DNA from 2 places in the Labrys monachus genome. Region 2 is predicted to be linked to the other one. Evidence: riboswitches for the same ligand, from Rfam matches in the RefSeq annotation. Region 2 holds a riboswitch; the other holds the start of a gene.
The links. A riboswitch is a leader RNA that binds a small molecule or an ion and turns the genes downstream of it on or off. The one in region 2 is predicted to bind fluoride.
Positions count from the first base shown of each region.

Region 1: linked by a shared signal. The riboswitch ahead of crcB (fluoride efflux transporter CrcB) and the one ahead of J3R73_RS20245 (voltage-gated chloride channel family protein) in region 2 are both predicted to bind fluoride.

Region 1 covers NZ_JAUSVK010000001.1:6,572,536-6,576,951, reverse strand. The annotation lists gene glsA (glutaminase A) at 1-734, opposite strand, end outside; gene J3R73_RS29960 (amidohydrolase family protein) at 1,091-1,945, shown strand; fluoride riboswitch at 1,993-2,052, shown strand; gene crcB (fluoride efflux transporter CrcB) at 2,174-2,614, shown strand; gene J3R73_RS29950 (ROK family transcriptional regulator) at 2,669-3,859, opposite strand; gene J3R73_RS29945 (Gfo/Idh/MocA family protein) at 4,053-4,416, shown strand, end outside.
Region 2 covers NZ_JAUSVK010000001.1:4,430,731-4,435,146, reverse strand. The annotation lists gene J3R73_RS20250 (NAD+ synthase) at 1-260, shown strand, start outside; gene J3R73_RS20245 (voltage-gated chloride channel family protein) at 557-2,404, opposite strand; fluoride riboswitch at 2,490-2,566, opposite strand; gene J3R73_RS20240 (oxidoreductase) at 2,697-4,416, opposite strand, start outside.

The DNA.
Region 1 (4,416 bases), 2.1 Mb from region 2:
CAGGAGAACATCACGGCCTGGGTATCCCGCACGGCCTGCAGCTCGAAGACCTGGTCGCCGGTCATCGGGTTCTCGCCCATATTGGCGAGCGTCGCGCCCATGCGGGCGAGGTCGACCGCTGTCACCAGGATCGAGCACTGCCGGAAATAGAGATCGACGATCGCCTCGACCGCTTCCGAGATGATGCCGCCGGCTAGCAGCAGATGGGCGATCGCCCGGTTCCTGTGCCCGGTCTCCGATTCGGAGCGGTAGACCTTCTCGTCGAAGCCGAGCGGCCGCCCGGCGGCGCGCGAGAAGCGGTCCATCATGAAATCGAAGGCGCCATCGCCGAACCGGTCGTGGAGAATGCCGGCCACCGTGATGGCGCCCGCATTCACCATCGGATTATAGGGGCGGCGCGTATGGGGATCGAACTCGATGGCGTTGAAGGCATCGCCGCTCGGCTCGACGCCGACGCGCTGCAGCACCTGGGCCCGGCCGATCTGCTCGATGGCGAGACAGTAGCCGAACGCCTTCGACACCGACTGGATCGTGAACGCCACCTCCGCGTCGCCGACGGCGTACACCTTGCCCTTGGCGGTCGCGATCGCGATGCCGAAAGATTCCGGCTCGACCCGCGCCAGCTCCGGAATATAATCGGCGAGCGCACCGTCGCGTTGATCCAGCCCGCGCCGATAGACGTCGTCCAATATAAATTGCAGCTCGTCTCTATGGTCGGGCGGCGCGATGTTCATGCTCAAGCGTTCGATCCGAAATTCCGGGAACAGGGACAAGAATAGATTTTAGACGCAAATTGAAGGTCGGAAAATTGCTTTCTCGGACCGGCGCCGCACGTTTATTATGCAAGTAGCGGAAATTTTGATAAATATTCATGCAGTATGGCGCCACTATAAGAGTTCCGTCCGGGCCATGCGGCCGGGATGCGCCGTCCTCCGGTTCCCTGCCGCCGGCGGGCGCCATGCCCGCGGCCGTCGCCGCCGGCCTCGGGGGCGACCCGGCCCCTTCGCGCGCTCCCCCCTTTTCAACAGCCGCGCGCTCGTCGTAGCGGTAGGACCGCCAAGCGCCGGCAACGCGCCACAGGGAGCTGAAAATGCCCGATTTCCCCATCATCGACGCCCATGTCCACCTCTATGACCCCGCCGCCATCCGCTTCGACTGGATGCGGCACGACCCGCTCCTCAACAAGCCCCACGGCCTTGCCGAGTTCGAGCGCCTGACGGCCGGCGTCGAGGTCGACGGCGTCGTCTTCGTCGAAGTCGACGCGGCCGAAGGCGGCCATGTCGACGAGGCGCGCTGGGTCGAGGCCGAGATCGGCGGCGACAAGCGCCTGAGGGGCATGGTCGCCTGCGCTCCGCTCCACAAGGGCGCCGCCGTCGAGGGCGACCTGGAGGCGCTCGCCGCCCTGCCGCATGTCCGGGGCATACGCTGGCTGCTGCAGAAATATGTCGATTCGCCCGGCTGGGCCCTTCAGCCCTCCTTCGTCGAAGGCGTCAGGCTTCTCCCGCGTTTCGGCCTGTCCTTCGACCTGTGCATCTTCCACCCGCAGCTGAAGGATGCGATCGCGCTCGTCCGGGCCTGCCCGGAGGTGCGCTTCGTCATGGACCATATCGCCAAGCCCGGCATCAAGGCCCATCTGTTCGAGCCGTGGGCGAGCGACCTCAAGGCCCTGGCGCAGGAGCCCAACGTCGAATGCAAGATCTCGGGCGTCGCGACCGAGGCCGACCACGCCGCCTGGACCGAGGAACAGATCAGCCCCTATATCCGCCACGCCATCGACTGCTTCGGCTTCGAGCGCGTGATGTTCGGCGGCGACTGGCCGGTCTCCGAGCACGCGATCCGCTATGCGCACTGGGTCGGCATCGTCGACCGCGTCTGCGCGGGGGCCTCGCGGGACGAGATCGAAAGGCTCTATCGCGGCAATGCGACCCGCTTCTACCGGCTTTGACCGGCAGCGGCGATTGACGCCTCCCGCCGGGCCGCTGTAGAAACGACGGGCCTGATGGGGATGGAGTTCCCCGAAACCGCCGCAAGGCTGATGACTCCTGCCAGGTGCTTCGCGCCGGCGGGCGTTCGTATCGATCTCCCCCTCCGAAGCGCCCGGACAAGCCTGGGACCGCCGGCCGGCAACCGGCCGTTCCGGGAAACCCTTTCGCTCCCATGCCTCGGAGGCTCCATGCCCGGCTCCCTGTTGACCACATTCTGGATCGCGCTCGGCGGCGCGCTCGGCACCGTCGCCCGCTACTGGGTCGGCATGTGGATGGCGCCCTACAGCCAGTCCATGCCGTGGGGAACCATCGTCATCAACATTGCCGGCTCCTTCGCCATCACCTTCTTCGGCACCCTGACGGTGATCAGCGGGCGTCATCCGCTGCCGGAGACCTGGCGGCTCTTCTTCATGGTCGGCATCTGCGGCGGCTTCACCACCTTCTCCTCCTTCAGCCTGCAGACGCTCGACCTGCTGCGCCAGGGCGCGCCGGAGCGGGCGCTCGCCAACGTCGCCATGTCCGTGCTGCTCTGCCTCGCCTCGGCGACGCTGGGCTACGCGGCGGCCCGGCACCTCAATGGCGGCATCGGGCAGATCGCCCAGACGCGGGTGGAAGAAGACGTGTCGTGAGGGGGCGTGCCGGCGCCCGCCTGTGAGGCCGGCGCAAGGCGGCCCTCCGCGCGGCTATGTGCCGATCTCGATGTTCGAGACGTCCAGCGCCTGGTGATGGGCGATGGTGGCGGCGCCGACCGCGCATTCCATCGCGCCGAGCGTCGACAGGCGGATCGCCGGCCGGAGCATGCCGGGCAGGATGCCGGCGCCGACCGTGTCGCCGATGGCGGCGAGCCGGGCGGCGAGCACCGGCCGCATCGAGCCGCCGAGCACGATCGTGCTGGGGTTGAAGATGTTGACCAGCGAGACGAGGCCCAAGGCGAGATCGCCGGCGATCGCGTCCATCGCCGCGCCGGCGCTGCGGTCTCCCGCCGATGCAGCCGCGGCCACCGTCGCCGGCAGGGCGGACAGGCCGTCGACGCCGAAGGCCTGGCCCGGCCTGTAGGCCCGGTCGAGCGCGGCGATGTTGACGAAGGTTTCCAGGCACCCCCGCTGCCCGCAGGAGCAGCGGATGCCGGCGCCGTGGATGCGCATATGGCCGAACTCGCTGCCGGTGCCGCTGGCGCCCCGGAGCAGCCGGCCGTTGACGATGGCGGCGCCGCCGCAGCCGGTCCCGAGCTTGAGGTAGATGATGGTGTCGGCCTGCAGTCCGGGCTGGGTGTAGACCTCGCCGAAGGCGGCGGCATTGGCGTTGTTCTCGACGAAGACCGGCAGGCCCAGCGCCGTCTCGGCCAGCGCCTTCAGGTTCTGCTCCTTCCAGCCCAGGATGGGCAGATGCACGACGAAGCCGTCCGCGCGCACCAGGCCGGGCACGGTGATGCCGACCGAGCGCAGGCCCGCCCCCAGGCGATCGCGCCGTTCGAGATCGCGGACATGGCCGGCGATGATCCCGGCGGCGGCAGCAGGGGTCACGGTGCTGGCGAGAGCGGCGGTGTGCGTGTCCACCACGCCGAGGGCAAGGTCGACCAGCGCGAATCGCACCACGCCGACGCCGATCTCGGCGCCGAGGAAGCAGCCCCCGCCCGGATTGAGCGCGATGGCGACGCCGGGCCGGCCGACGTCGCGCCGTGCGCCGTCGTCCCGCACGGCGCGCTGCTCGACGACGAGGGCGCCGGCGATGAGGTTGTCGACGAGGTTGGTGATCGTGGCCGGCGTCAGCGACAGGCGGCGGGCGAGTTCGGCGCGCGGCATCGCCCCCTGCAGGCGCAGCTGCGTGAGGATGCGCCGTTCATTGACGTAGCGGGCGAAGGTCTGGTCGGCCATGGAGCGGACTTCGGGAGTGTCAGGCGGCCTGAGGCGTCGTGCCGATGGCCTCGATCTCAGGTGCCTGTCTATGGGCGGGCGGGGGACGCGCCGGATTCCTCATGCTCATGGCCAACTCCATCCTGGGCAACAAAAGACTTGCCACAATTAATTTAGATAGTAAATAAATAGACGTCGAAAAGGAGAATCCGCCTTGCCGAAGAAGGATGACCGCCGCCTGAAGGTCGGCGTGCTCGGGTGCGGGCCGATCGCCCAGGCCGCCCATTTCGAGAGCTGCACCAAGGCGCGCAACGCCGATCTCCATGCCATCTGCGACGTCGCGCCGGATCTGCTGGAGCGCATGGCCTGGACGCACAAGCCCGAGCGGACCTTTTCCGACTACGCCGCCATGCTGGCGGACCCCGAGCTCGACGCCGTGATCGTCGCCACCTCCGACGCCTTCCACGTGCCGGCCTCGATCGCCGCGCTGGAGGCCGGCAAGCACGTCCTGTGCGAAAAGCCGATCGGCACCGGCGTCGAGGAGATCGAGACGCTGCGCCGCGCCGTCGCCGCCAGCG
Region 2 (4,416 bases):
GCGAGATGCGCATCGGCGAGATCCTCGCGCGAGGCCATGGCGAGGAGACCGTGCGCAAGGTCGAGCGGCTGCTCTACCTCGCCGAATACAAGCGGCGGCAGGCCCCGCCCGGCGTGAAGGTGACGGTGAAAAATTTCGGCCGCGACCGCCGCTATCCGATCACCAACCGCTTTCGCGACAACGGCATCGACGCCTTCGTGCCGGATGCGGGCCTCTATCGCATCGCGAGGCCGTCAAGCATCGATGCCATCGATTTCTAGAGCGTTCCATCTTCAGATCGAATCGCCAAGAATCACAAAATCCTTTTGATACCAATGCGCTAAATTGGTGATCCACTCCTGCTTGAACGCATTTTGCTCTGGAGCAAATGGCGGTGCCGTCGCACCGCGATTTGCTCCAATTCATTGTGCCCGCCGATCTCGGGACGTCCACTGGGAGTGAGCGGGACGTTGTGCAGGATCGGGCGCTTGCCGATCACTCGTCTTGGAAACGCCGCGCTTGCGGCAGGGAGGGGGGCGATGGGCGATCGACCCGCCGACCTTTCCTCATTCCCTCGCTACCCCGCCTTGGCCACGAGGTCGTCCTCGGATCCTCCCGGGGCCGATATGTCCACCGCGACATCGTGCATCGCCCCGACAGCCCAGCGCTCGAGCTGTTTGTAGATCACCACCTTCTTGTGCAGGAGGGCGCCATGCTCCCTGCAGAAGGTTTCGAGCAGCTTGCGGGGCGCGATGAGCTCGATGCACATCGTCAGCTCGGGGTTGCCGAGTTCGTGGTCGTGTTCCTGCAGGCTGCCATGATTGCTGTAGCCGAAATGCGTGTGGTGGGCGACGGCGTTCATGATGCCGGCTTTCCGCGCGGCCAGAACGAGGCCGCGATAGAGGGGCTGCGCGCCCCAGAAGGCGCGGGCCCGCTTGGCCGGCATTCTGTCGCGCGGCCTCAGATAGATCCGGACCATGCCGATTTCGCTCGGCGTGACGATGTGGGGGAAGGGCATGGCGAGGTCCTTTCTCGGCGGGGTGTTCGATCCGCCGGCTGCAGCTTCGCTGCGAGCCGTGGGGCGGTTATGGAAGGAGATGAGCTGGGGGCGGCCGATCTGGCGGATGTCGCGCAAGGAAACATCCGGCGGCACGAAAGCGTGGTCGGTCTTCGGGACACCGACGCGCTGCGACAGGTAGATGCCCGAGTGACCGCTGAAGAGATAGGCGAGGAAGCACGCGGTGGCGATGTAGACGGTGTCCGCCGCGCCGAACAGCTCGATGCCCATGATGGTGCAGGCGAGCGGCGTGTTGGATGCCCCGGCGAAGACCGCGACGAAGCCGAGGCCGGCGAGCAGGTCGACGGGAGCGCCGGTGAGATGGGCGAGCGCATTGCCGAGTGCCGCACCGATGAAGAAGAGCGGCGTGACTTCTCCCCCCTTGAATCCCGTGCTCAGGGTCACGACGGTGAACAGGAGCTTCCACAGCCAGCTCCAATAATCCGTCCGGGCTGCATCGAAGAAGCCGAGGATCGTGGCGTCGGCCGGATGGGGAGACCAGACGCCAAGCCCGAGATACTCCCTCGTGCCGAGGGCATAGACGAGGGCGATGACGATCACGCCGCCCAGCACCGGTCGAAGCGGGGCAAAGGCGACGAGCTTCTTCACCACGGCCTGGGCACTGTGCGAGAGTTCGGCGAAGATCTGCCCGACGAGGCCGAAAGCCGCGCCCGCCAGCGCCACCTTCGCCAGGAGCAGGACGTCCAGGCGGAAGCCGACATCCGCGGCACCGAACCCGATCGCATAGCGCACATGCTGGATGCCCCATAGCTGGCAGACCCAGTCCCCCGCGACGGCGGCGAGCAGGCAGGGCAGCAGCGCTTCATATTCGATACGGCCGACGGTCAGCACTTCGAGTGCGAAGACGGTGCCCGCGATGGGGGTGCCGAACACTGCGCCGAAGCCGGCGGCGATGCCGGCCATCAGCAGGAGGCGGACCTCGCTGGCCTCCAGCCGCAGGAGCCGGCCCAACGTGCTCGCCAGGCTGCCGCCGAGCTGGACGGCCGTTCCTTCGCGGCCGGCCGACCCGCCGAACAGATGGGTGACGACCGTCGAGATCAGGATCAGCGGCGCCATGCGCAGCGGCACGCCCGCTCCCGGCTCGTGAATCTGGTCGACGATGAGATTGTTGCCGCCCTCGGCGGACCGTCCGATCCAGTGATAGACCCCGCCGACCGCCAGCCCGGCGACGGGCAGGCCGAAGAGGAGCAGGGGATGCTCGAACCGGGCCTGCGTCGCTCTGTCCAGCGCCCAAAGGAAAAGGGCGCAGAACGAACCGACGACGGCCGCCATCGGTACGACGATGGCAAACCATCTGAACAGGGCCAAGGCCTGGAGAAGTCGATTGTAGAGCAAGCTCGGCGACATGACAGCTCCGCGCAGGGGGAGCCGTCGGCTGGCGTCGCCTTCCCGGAGAGGTCGGCAGGCCATGACTCCTCACCTGTTGAAAAACAGTTGAGTAGGAGTCATCAGCCTTTCAGGAGGCGGTTCGATCCGGAGGATCAGGCAGATTCCATTGCCTGGAAGATTGGTAGCGACTGGCCGCGATTTTCGTCAGCTCCGGAAACGCAGAATAGGTATGCGCCAAACGCATGCCAATATCGCGAGTCGCCCGGCGAGGGGGCCGGGTTGCAGCCGGCAGGCCCCCATAGGGGCTGGATTACACCGCCCAGCCGGCGCGCATACCTTCGAGCACGGCTTCCTCGGCCGTGCGCGGCGTCAGGCAGTCCCCGATCATGTGGACCTCGCCCTGGAAATCATCGAGCTCGGCTTCGAGCGTGTTCACGGCCTCATGGCCGAGCGAGGTCACGAGCGTGTCGATGCCCTCGACGATGATCGGTTCCTTGCCGGTGACATGGGCGAGATAGACGGTCTGGCCGTCGACGCCGTAGAGATCGGCATAGGGAATGACCTCGACCCCGAGGTCGTGCAGCACGCCGGCCCATTGGTCGCGGACATAGGCCTGGATACGCTGGCCGGGCATGTAGCCGTTGACGGCGAGGCGGACCTTGCAGCCGGCCCGCGCCAGCTTTTCCGCCACCCCCATGCCGATCCAGTCGCAGCGCCAGTCCGCCACCAGCGCCGAACTGCCGATATTGACCTCGTCGCGCAGCACCTGCCATGCGGTGACGACATGGGCGGTCTCCTCGCCGGGAAGCGCCGGGCGTCGGGGCGTGGCGCCGGTGGCCACGATCACCGCATCGGGGTTCTCCCTCGCGACGAGCCCGCGGTCCACTTTCATGCGCTTGACGATGGCGACGCCGGCCGCCTCGGCTTCGCGCGAGAGATTGCCGACGATACCGCCGAATTCGAGGCGGCGCGGCAGCAGCTGCGCCAGGAGAGCCTGGCCGCCGAGGCGCTCGGACGCTTCGAACAGCATGACGTCGTGGCCTCTCTGCGCCGCCACCGCGGCGGCCTTGAGGCCGGCGGGGCCGCCGCCGGCGACCAGCACGCGCTTGCGCGCCGCGGCGGGCGTGATGCGGCCGTAGCGAAGCTCGCGGCCGGTCTCCGGATGCTGGATGCAGGAGATCGGCACCCCGAGCTGGAAATGGCCGATACAGGCCTGGTTGCAGGCGATGCAGGCGCGGATATCGTCGAAACGGCCGTCCTGCGCCTTCGCCGGCATGTCGGGATCGCAGATGAGGGCGCGGGTCATGCCGACCATGTCGGCGTCGCCCGCCGCGATCAGCCGTTCGGCGTCCTGGGGCTGGTTGACCCGCCCGGTGTAGAACACCGGGACCTTGACCCGCCGCTTGACGGCGGCGGCAGCCGGCGCGCCATAGGCGCTGGCAAAGGCCATGGCCGGCGCGATGTGGACGGCGCCCCCGAAGCTGGCCGAGGAGCCGATGGTGAGGTTGAAATAGTCGAAGACGTCGTCGAGCGCCGTCAGCGCCTCGAGGACTTCCGCCGCCGTGAGGCCGTGGAGGTCGCTGTCCTCGGCGCTGAAGCGCAGTCCGAGGATGAAGTCGGGGCCGGTCTGCTTTCGCACGGCCGCGGCGACCTCGCGCAGGAAGCGCAGGCGGTTGTCGAGCGTGCCGCCATAGTCGTCCTCGCGCAGGTTGACGCGCGGATTGACGAATTGCGCCGGCAGGTAGCCATGGCTGCCGACGATCTCGACGCCGTCGAGCCCGGCCGCCTCCAGGCGCCGCGCCGCCGCGCCATAGCCTTCGACGATCTCGCCGATCAGGCGTCGGGACATCGGGCGGGGCATGACGTGGAAGCGCTGGTTCGGCACCGCGGAAGGCGCGTAGGCGACCGGCGCGGTTCCCTCGGCCGTCTCCATGATCTCGCGGCCGGGATGGAACAACTGCCCGAACACGGTCGCGCCATGGGCGTGGCAGGTCTCCGCGAGCCTGCGGTAGCCGGGGATGCAGTCGTCG